DNA from 3 places in the Lysinibacillus sp. OF-1 genome. Region 1 is predicted to be linked to each of the others. Evidence: predicted binding sites of a transcription regulator. Region 1 holds the regulator's gene; each other region holds the start of a gene.
What was found. Region 1 encodes LexA, which represses DNA repair genes until DNA is damaged. Its sites were predicted from a motif close to CGAACATATGTTCG; they were not measured.
Positions count from the first base shown of each region.

Region 2: uvrB (excinuclease ABC subunit UvrB) is a predicted target of LexA. The motif match lies at 1,404-1,417, and genes of this name have one in related genera.
Region 3: parE (DNA topoisomerase IV subunit B) is a predicted target of LexA. The motif match lies at 1,748-1,761, and genes of this name have one in related genera.

Region 1 is NZ_CP102798.1:1,251,115-1,254,406, reverse strand. It holds gene NV349_RS05865 (YneB family resolvase-like protein) at 1-626, opposite strand, end outside; gene yneA (cell division suppressor protein YneA) at 623-937, opposite strand; gene lexA (transcriptional repressor LexA) at 1,104-1,721, shown strand; gene NV349_RS05850 (gamma-glutamyl-gamma-aminobutyrate hydrolase family protein) at 1,831-2,553, opposite strand; gene NV349_RS05845 (prepilin peptidase) at 2,587-3,292, opposite strand, start outside.
Region 2 is NZ_CP102798.1:724,726-728,017, forward strand. It holds one part of gene prfB (peptide chain release factor 2) at 1-10, shown strand, start outside; gene NV349_RS03360 (competence protein ComK) at 52-561, opposite strand; gene NV349_RS03365 (IDEAL domain-containing protein) at 788-1,036, shown strand; gene uvrB (excinuclease ABC subunit UvrB) at 1,491-3,292, shown strand, end outside.
Region 3 is NZ_CP102798.1:2,379,374-2,382,665, forward strand. It holds gene parE (DNA topoisomerase IV subunit B) at 1-1,728, opposite strand, end outside; gene plsY (glycerol-3-phosphate 1-O-acyltransferase PlsY) at 2,288-2,890, shown strand; gene NV349_RS11525 (HesB/YadR/YfhF family protein) at 2,910-3,200, shown strand.

The sequences.
Region 1 (3,292 bases):
CGATGAACAGTCGCTTTACTTACTTCAAAGCCCAACCCTCGAAGCGTGATCGAAATTTCCTCAAAGGTAAATCCACGTTTGCGTAGCTTGACAATTTCATCTACAGGTAGATCTTTTCGCTCCTGCCCATAGGGATTCCCTCGGTTCGATAAATTATTTTCAGGACGATAGCCATTTTCTACAGCGCGTCGCATGCCTCGACGTATTTTAGCATTATGGATTCTTCGTTGATACTCCTCCACGATTGCTAAAATCTCAAGCAGCATCGTGTCCATTTCATTTAGTTGAACGGGTCCTGCATCGCGCATGGAAAAAACATCTGTTGCTGATTTTTGCAATAAATGCAACACAGCCATCCTTGCGTTCCCACGTCCTAATCGTGTTTCATCTTGTACAAAAAGGGCATTAATTCCCTTTTCTTTAATGAAATCAAGCATTTCAAGCAAGCCATCGCGTTCCACATCATAGCCGCTATGCTTATCCTTAAATACACCCTTTACCTCATAGCCTTGCTCTCTAGCGTAGCGCAGCAACTCTTCCTGTTGGCGCTCTAATGAGGAGCTTTGTGTTTCTTTTTCAGTACTTACACGGCAATAGACAACAGCCGACATTTGTTTATTCATCATTGTTCAGTTCTCGCAATTTCGATAGTATGGATGGGATTGGCTTGATCACCCAATACAGGAATAACTAGAGACTTTCCTGCCACAATTTTAATATCTGCTAATTCATTTTCTGTTTTGACCAGCTTAATCCAATCATCTGTACTCATCTTACCACGGTATTGCTCTGCTAACGACCACAAGCTATCCCCATGTTCAATTTGAATTTCTGCGTAATTAACATCTCCTGGATCAGTGATGTAAAGGTATCCTGCAAATAGTAGACAAGCTCCTAATAAAATGGAGATATGTGTATTTTTCTTTAACCATGTCATAGTTACAACCCCTTTTTTAGAATGTTTGTTCGGAATGTACGTTCTCATAATAAAGCGAACAAACGTTTTTGTCAAACACTTTTCGAACCTATGTTTGCATACATGTTCGCATTCTGTTATACTATCAAATAAGAAGAATGATATTAGAAAAAAGAGGTGAGCACTCATGAAAAAAGTTTCGAAAAGACAAGAGGACATTTTGGCTTTTATTAAAGAAGAGGTACGAGCTAAGGGATATCCACCATCAGTACGTGAAATCGGGGAAGCAGTCGGACTTGCTTCAAGTTCAACTGTTCATGGTCATTTAGCTCGATTAGAACAAAAGGGCTTTATTCGTCGAGATCCAACAAAGCCACGTGCAATTGAAATTTTAGAGCCTGAAGAGTCTATTCAAAAGCAGCAAGTCATTCATGTACCACTTGTGGGGAAGGTAACTGCTGGTTCTCCAATTACTGCTATTGAAAACATTGAAGAATATTTCCCATTACCAGATACGTATGGCACAAGCGAGGATCAGTTATTCATGCTAGAGATTATGGGGGAATCTATGATTGAAGCAGGAATTTTAGACGGCGATTTAGTTATTGTGAAGCAAAAGGCAACAGCTAATAACGGAGATATTGTTGTAGCCATGACAGCAGAGGATGAAGCGACGGTCAAACGTTTCTTCAAGGAAAAAAATCATTTCCGATTACAGCCTGAAAACTCATCTATGGAGCCTATTATCGTCGATCAAGTTTCTATTTTAGGACAAGTTGTAGGACTATATCGTCGTGTACATTAATCATTTAAAGTAGGTTTTGAGGATTATGTGTTCCTTCTAAGAGCATGTATCCTCTTTTTTACGCAAAAAAAGAATCCATATATGGTTGGATTCTTTGTACAGTCCCCTGCTACGCTTCCTTTTTGAATTTTAAGCTAGCTTCAACAAAGGCTGAAAATAATTTTTGTGCAGGCTCATCTCCTGCTATAGCTAGTTCCTCGGGATGCCACTGAACAGCCAAGCAAAATGGCAACTCTTCATGAACAACTGCTTCGATAATGCCATCACTCGATTTTGCTGCTACTTTTAATTTCTCTGCTAATACATTAACTGCCTGATGATGAAATGAATTTACCGCTATTTTCTCTTGTTGTAAAATGGTCGCTAATAAATTCTCCTCCATAATTTGTACATAATGAGTAGCTACAGCTCGAGCAGATTGCTGTACATGCTTGAGCAGCTTAGTACTAAAATGGTCACTATCAATATCCTGAAATAAAGTACCACCTAGTGCTACATTTAGTATTTGAATGCCTCGGCAAATACCCAAAATAGGCATCTTTCGTGTGAATGCCGCTTCAATTAATGCTAACTCTACCGTATCTCTTGCTGGATGAATTTTCCCTAGTTTTGGTGCAGGCTCTGCCCCATACAGAAATGGATGCACGTCATAGCCTCCAGATAACAATAAACCATCTGTAAGGGATAGAATTTGTGTGGCATCCTCCTCTACGCCAAGTGGAATAATAAGCGGAATCCCACCTGCATCAATGATACTTTTACTGTAAGCAGCATTTAATCGAGAGGATAAATCATCTTCCACAAAGGCTGTAATGCCAATAATCGGTTTCACTTGCTTCCCTCCATATGCTTGAAGATTGAACAATTACCAAAAACCTAAATACCAATCGATTAATGAATCCCCATAAAAATAGACAATGATAGCGGCTAATGCAATAGAAGGTCCAAAAGGAATAGGTGTTTTTCTCCCCTGCTTGTTCTTCGTTAACACGACAAGCCCGACAATCATGCCGATAACTGCAGCTATAAATAATGTTAACAGTGTATGCATTGTACCAAGAACAAGTCCAATTAAAAAGAATAATTTAATATCGCCTCCACCCATGCCCCCGTTTGATATCACAGCAATACTATATAATATGCCGAAACCAACGACTGCACCTACAGCACAGTCCCACCAGGGTGTTAATGGCGACAATACTCGTCCAATAATAAGGAAGGGTAAAAAGAATAAAAGCACCTTATTCGGAATCAGCATATAGGCTATATCAGAAACAACAATGATGACTAATAATGAAATAAAAAATAGGGCTACTATAAACTCTATGCTCCAACCAAGCTGCCGATAAGCAAAGGCAAACAATAGTCCTGTTAATAATTCCATTACTGGATAAATCCAAGCTATTTTATTGCCACAGCTCCGACATTTTCCACCCAAAAACACATAAGATAAAACTGGCACTAAATCAAGCGCCGTCAGTTGCCTTTGACATTTAGTACAATGTGAAGGAGGTTGTACAATCGACTCCTTCTGTGGCACACGTAAGCCTACCACATTATAAAAAGAGCCA
Region 2 (3,292 bases), 530 kb from region 1:
AATTGGCTAATACACAAATCCCCCAAGAGGTGTTCTTGGGGGATTTTCTAGTTAAAAGGGAGGGTGATATGGCGCATCTTGGCTAAGCTGCTTGCGCTCGTTCATGTAATATTTATAGAGCATCGATGCATTCAAAAACTGTTTACTAATCGAGGCATATTGAATAGGTAGTTCAATTGTTTTACCATTTTTTAATGTGACAACACACCCCGTCTGACTTGGTGTAATATTGATAATCGCGTGAAGTCCAATCCATATATTATGAATGGAGTTCGGGGAATAAGTTGGTAGAAAAATACAGGGATAGCCGTAGTCAAAGGCCACGACGATTGGTAGCTTATGTTGATTGCCAAAGAAACGTTTAGCCGATAGTTTTGCAGCTTCATAGGTTGAACCTAATGAGATACAAGATTTTCGAAGCACATGCATCGGTTTACGCGTGACGATCAGCTCATTGTGCTTATCGATAACATGAGTGAAAACCTTGGAGTTGTGCTGAATAGGTTGAAGCAAGTAAGTGTTGAATGAAATTAAGTAGCTATTGACAAAATTGCTAGTCATATAGAGAGAGCCTCCTTTTTCTGTTGATAACGGTAGTGTAGAACAAAATGAGAGTTTCAAAAAATAGACAAAGTAGCTGAAAACCCTTCAGAAAAGAATGAAATGCTTAGAGAATTCACTGCAAATGTCACGAGATTAATAGCTAATCCAAGTTATTTTCAATTCGTAAGCATTGCAATTTAATTTCAATTTTCATATAATTTAGAAAAGGATCGAGGTGAGATCGTTGGATAAATATTATTCGTACACAGATTTTCTAAAAGCCGTGGGTCAGTCGAAAAAAGTTGATGAGGCAGAGAAATTATTAAACGAGATTTATTTAGATTTATTTTTAAATCGTATCCAGCGTATGCATCGTCAAGAGCAACTCATGGTTCTGATAGACAGAGTACTCGATGAAAAAGATGAAAACGCATTTTACCAATACGCAGCCGAACTACATTCCTTGCAGCAAACAGAGGATGAATCATACTAACGAACCCGCTCTCCATGTCTATTGGAGAGCGGGATTTTTTTGATTGAAGGAGGGCTGCTCGTTCAAAAAGTGAGAGTCTTCGCTTATAAAAGAGGGAGAGTTGCTCAGAAAGTAAGAACTCCTGCTCAGGAGTAAATCCGCTCTCAAAGCAAGAGCCCTGGCTCATAAAAGAATGCAACCCACGCCAAAAATCTGTTACCCCACTCACAAAAGCAGAAGCCCTCTACTGAAAATATTATGACTTCTACTCAAGAATCGAAATCTATTGAATAGATTAAGCTTGAAAATGTGTTGAAGCGGCTATTATGAGAGTAATAAGTATTCTTCGCTTCACGGTTATTCATTTTAGGGATAAAAAAATTTTTTACAAACATTCGTTCGTTAAATGTTCGAAATTTTAATATTGCTATGCTAAAATATATGTACAAATTGGAAGGAAAGGACGGGGACATGTGTGCAAACATTTGATTTACAAGCGCCATATCAGCCTAACGGGGATCAGCCACAGGCAATTGCGGAATTAGTGGAGGGTGTGAAAGCGGGCAAGCGTCATCAAACATTACTTGGTGCTACGGGAACAGGTAAAACGTTTACCATTTCTAATGTCATCCAGCAAATTAAAAAACCAACACTCATTATGGCACATAATAAAACACTAGCTGGCCAGTTATATAGTGAGTTTAAAGAGTTCTTCCCGAATAACGCTGTTGAATATTTTGTCAGCTACTATGATTACTACCAACCAGAAGCCTATGTACCGCAGACAGATACCTATATAGAAAAAGATTCCAGCATTAACGATGAAATTGATAAGCTGCGTCACTCTGCTACTTCTGCATTATTTGAGCGTGATGATGTCATCATTATTGCATCTGTGTCCTGTATTTATGGTTTAGGTTCTCCTGAAGAGTATCGAGAAATGGTTGTATCGATTCGCACAGGTATGGAAATTGAACGTAATCAGCTACTGCGCAAACTTGTAGATGTTCAATACGAGCGTAATGATGTCAGTTTTACTCGGGGGACATTTCGGGTACGTGGAGATGTAGTGGAAATTTTCCCAGCCTCACGTGACGAGCATTGTATTCGGGTGGAGTTTTTCGGTGATGAAATCGATCGTATTCGAGAGGTGGATGCCTTAACTGGAGAAATTTTATCGGATCGAGAGCATGTTGCTATATTCCCGGCATCCCACTTCGTTACACGAGAAGAGAAAATGCGAAAAGCGATTGAAAACATTGAAAAAGAATTAGAGGAACGTCTTGCGTTGCTACGTGCAGAGGATAAATTACTAGAGGCACAGCGCCTAGAGCAACGGACACGTTATGATTTAGAAATGATGCGTGAAATGGGCTTTTGCTCAGGGATTGAAAACTATTCACGCCATTTAACATTGCGTGGAGCAGGTGCCACTCCATATACATTGCTAGATTACTTCCCAGATGACTTTTTGCTTGTAGTAGATGAAAGTCACGTAACACTTCCTCAGGTTCGTGGTATGTATAATGGTGACCAAGCTCGTAAAGGTGTACTCGTAGAACATGGTTTCCGTTTGCCATCAGCACTTGATAACCGTCCACTACGTTTTGAAGAATACGAAAACCGAGTGCATCAGGCCATTTATGTATCAGCCACACCAGGCCCTTATGAGCTGGAGCATACGCCGGAAATGGTTGAGCAAATTATTCGACCTACTGGATTATTGGATCCGTTAATTGAAGTGCGACCTATTGAAGGGCAAATCGATAATTTAATAGATGAAATTCAAGATCGAATTGCCCAAAATGAACGGGTTTTAGTGACAACATTAACGAAGAAAATGTCAGAAGATTTAACGGCCTACTTGAAAGAAATGGGCTTAAAGGTCGAGTACCTACATTCCGAAATTAAAACGCTAGAACGTATTGAGATTATTCGTGAGCTACGTAAAGGAACGTACGATGTACTCATCGGTATTAATCTCTTGCGTGAAGGACTTGATATTCCTGAGGTGTCACTTGTAGCGATTCTTGATGCTGATAAAGAAGGATTTTTACGTTCGGAACGTTCATTAATTCAAACGATTGGTCGTGCTGCACGTAATGCAAATGGTCATGTCATTATGTATGCGGACCATGTAACAGATTCGATGAAAAAGGCAATTGATGAAACACAACGTCGTCGTGCATTGCAAATGGCTTACAACGAGGAGCATGGCATAACGCCTCAAACCATTATCAAGAAAATCCCAGATGTAATTCGTGCGACACAAGTGGC
Region 3 (3,292 bases), 1.1 Mb from region 1:
CTGCAATATGTAACCCTTTCCAACTTTCTGGATGGCCTTTTGTAAATCGTTTTCTGTCCAAGCATATTCAATCACTTCTTTTTTACCAGTACCTTTTGATACCTTATAAAGTGGTGGTAAAGCGATATAGACTTTGCCTCCTTCAATGAGTGGACGCATATAACGATAGAAGAACGTTAAGAGCAAGACTTGAATATGTGCCCCGTCCGTATCCGCATCGGTCATAATCACTACTTTATCGTAGGCTGAATCCTCCACAGCAAAATCCGTGCCAACACCTGCTCCAATCGCATGGATAATTGTTGAAATTTCTTCGTTTTTCATAATGTCCTGTAGCTTGGCTTTTTCTGTGTTGATGACCTTACCGCGCAAAGGCAAAATCGCTTGGAATGTACGATCACGACCTTGTTTGGCAGAACCACCCGCAGAATCACCCTCAACTAAATACAACTCATTCTTGGCCGCATTGCGAGACTGAGCTGGTGTTAATTTGCCTGATAGAATCGTACTACCTTTTTTGCTTTTCTTGCCATTCCGAGCGTCCTCACGCGCTTTACGAGCCGCTTCTCTTACTTGCTGCGCACGGATTGCTTTACGTACAAGAGAAGCCGATAACTCTGCATTTTCCTCTAGCACATACAAAATTTGCTCAGACACTACGCTATCTACGGCAGAACGAGCCTCACTTGTACCAAGCTTGCCCTTGGTTTGTCCTTCAAATTGTAATAAATGCTCTGGAATACGAACAGACACAATTGCTGCTAAACCCTCACGAATATCTGTCCCTTCAAGGTTTTTATCCTTGTCCTTTAGCAAGCCGATTTTTCTTGCATATTCATTAAATACACGCGTCAATGCCGCTTTTGCACCCGTTTCATGTGTGCCGCCATCACGAGTACGTACATTATTAACGAATGACAAAATCGTTTCTGAATAACCATCGTTATATTGGAAAGCGAATTCTACTTCAATATCATCTTGTATGCCTTCTACATATTTCACAGGATGAAGAACATCCTTTTCTTCATTCAAATACGCAACGAAAGCTTCAATGCCATTCTCATAAAAGAATACATCTTGTTTGCCTTCCTCGCGCTCATCGATTAATTCAATTTTTAAGCCCTTTAATAAAAAGGCTGATTCACGTAAACGTTCTGCTAACGTATCATAATTGAATTTTGTGACAGAAAAAATCGTTTCGTCTGGTAGGAAATGAACAAGTGTACCTGTTTGCTTCGTTTGCCCAATTTCTTCAAGTGTTGTGACAGGATGTCCACCATGCTCGAAGCGCTGACGATACTTTTTACCATCACGATGAATCGTCACCTCTAAAAATGTTGATAGTGCATTAACTACAGAGGAACCTACACCATGCAAGCCACCACTTGTTTTATAACCACCTTGTCCAAATTTACCACCTGCGTGTAGCACCGTAAAAATAATTTCAGGGGTAGGTTTACCCATTTTATGCATACCTGTTGGCATCCCACGGCCAAAGTCGCGCACACTCATACTTTGATCCTTATGAATTGTGACAATAATATGAGATCCAAAGCCGGCCAGTGCTTCATCCACCGCATTATCTACGATTTCATACACAAGGTGATGAAGTCCACGGCCATCCGTTGAACCGATATACATGCCAGGTCGTTTGCGTACCGCTTCTAATCCTTCTAATACTTGTATAGCGTCATCATTATAAACGCTAGTTGACTGTTTATTCGTCAAAAAATTCCCCTCCAAAAAACAAACGCATGTTCTATTTATGTTCTCATCCTAATAATAATAGCATTTCCTGTCAATAGCTAGCGACAGGTCCATTAAATTTTTAAAATTTGCTCACAGTTTTGATCATCTTTATCAATAGTAAACATCTGCAACAGTTGCTTAAAATTGGTATTTAAGCAGGGCAGACTGCTACTAGTATCCATAAACGTTTGACGCATAGTAGCCGATTTAGTTTCAGCATACATAGAATCTAGTTCAGTGTAAACGCTACAATGTTTATTACGGTTAAACTGGATAAAGTTAGACTTCTATTCTACCAAAGGAATGAAGGATTGACAAAATTGCCTTTTTGCCTATATTTTTATAAAGGCTTTTTTTCACTTTCTAGAATCTCATGTCTGAAAGCCTACCCCTTATTAATAGGTTTTCTTTTGTATTGAATTCAAGGCTCCTAATGAAATCTCCTTCATAACATTGTAGATTAGCAAGAAAAAGTGTAAAATACTTGTTACAAACTATTAGTACCAAGTGATGGACTATGAATGAAAGGAGTCCAGCTATGATCAATGGACTTATTATTTTATGTGCTTATCTAATCGGCTCTATACCTTCTGGATTATGGATAGGTAAAATTTTTTATAATACCGATATTCGTGAACACGGGAGCGGTAATCTTGGTGCAACCAACACATTCCGAACATTAGGGAAAAAAGCAGGTATTGTTGTAACCGTAATGGATGTGCTCAAAGGAACAGCTGCGGTTTTATTAGTAGCACTTCCCGTTTTCTCTGACAGCACACTGCATCCCTTATTACTTGGTCTTGTTGCCGTAATCGGTCATATGTTTCCGATCTTCGCCAATTTCCGTGGTGGAAAAGCAGTGGCAACATCCGCAGGTGTTTTATTAGGCTATTCGTGGCCACTCTTTGTCCTATTATTTATTACCTTTATTGTGACATTAAAAATCACAAAGATCGTCAGCCTAACATCGATGATAGCCGCTTTAGTAGCACTTATCTATGCAATCGTTTATTATTTTGTTACGGGTGACTTTGCATTAGGCATCTTGGTAGCCTTTTTATTTACCTTTATTATTTATCGTCACCGTGCCAATATTACACGTATTAAAAACGGCACTGAGCCAAAGGTAAAATGGCTTTAGGAAGAGAGGAGCATTCGAAATGAACATTGCATTGACAGATGAAGCACTCCAGTGGTTCAAACACGAAATGGAAGTAGAACCAGGTGATACGATTCGTTTTTATGCACGCTATGGTGGCTCTAGTCCTTTTCATGAAGGTTTTTCACTTGGCATGACTCGTGAAGAACCTATTGCTATAGGCGTACAGACAGTGGTTGATGATGTAACCTATTACATTGATGAGAAAGATCTCTGGTTCTTTAACGATCACAACTTACATGTTGACGTTGATGCTAGTAATGATGAATTGCAATATGACTATCGTACATAAAACAGTCTATCCTTTCAGTCCATGAAAGGATAGACTGTTTTTTTATTTGGCTCCATCATGCCAATAGTTAGATTTTCACCCTCACCTCGTTT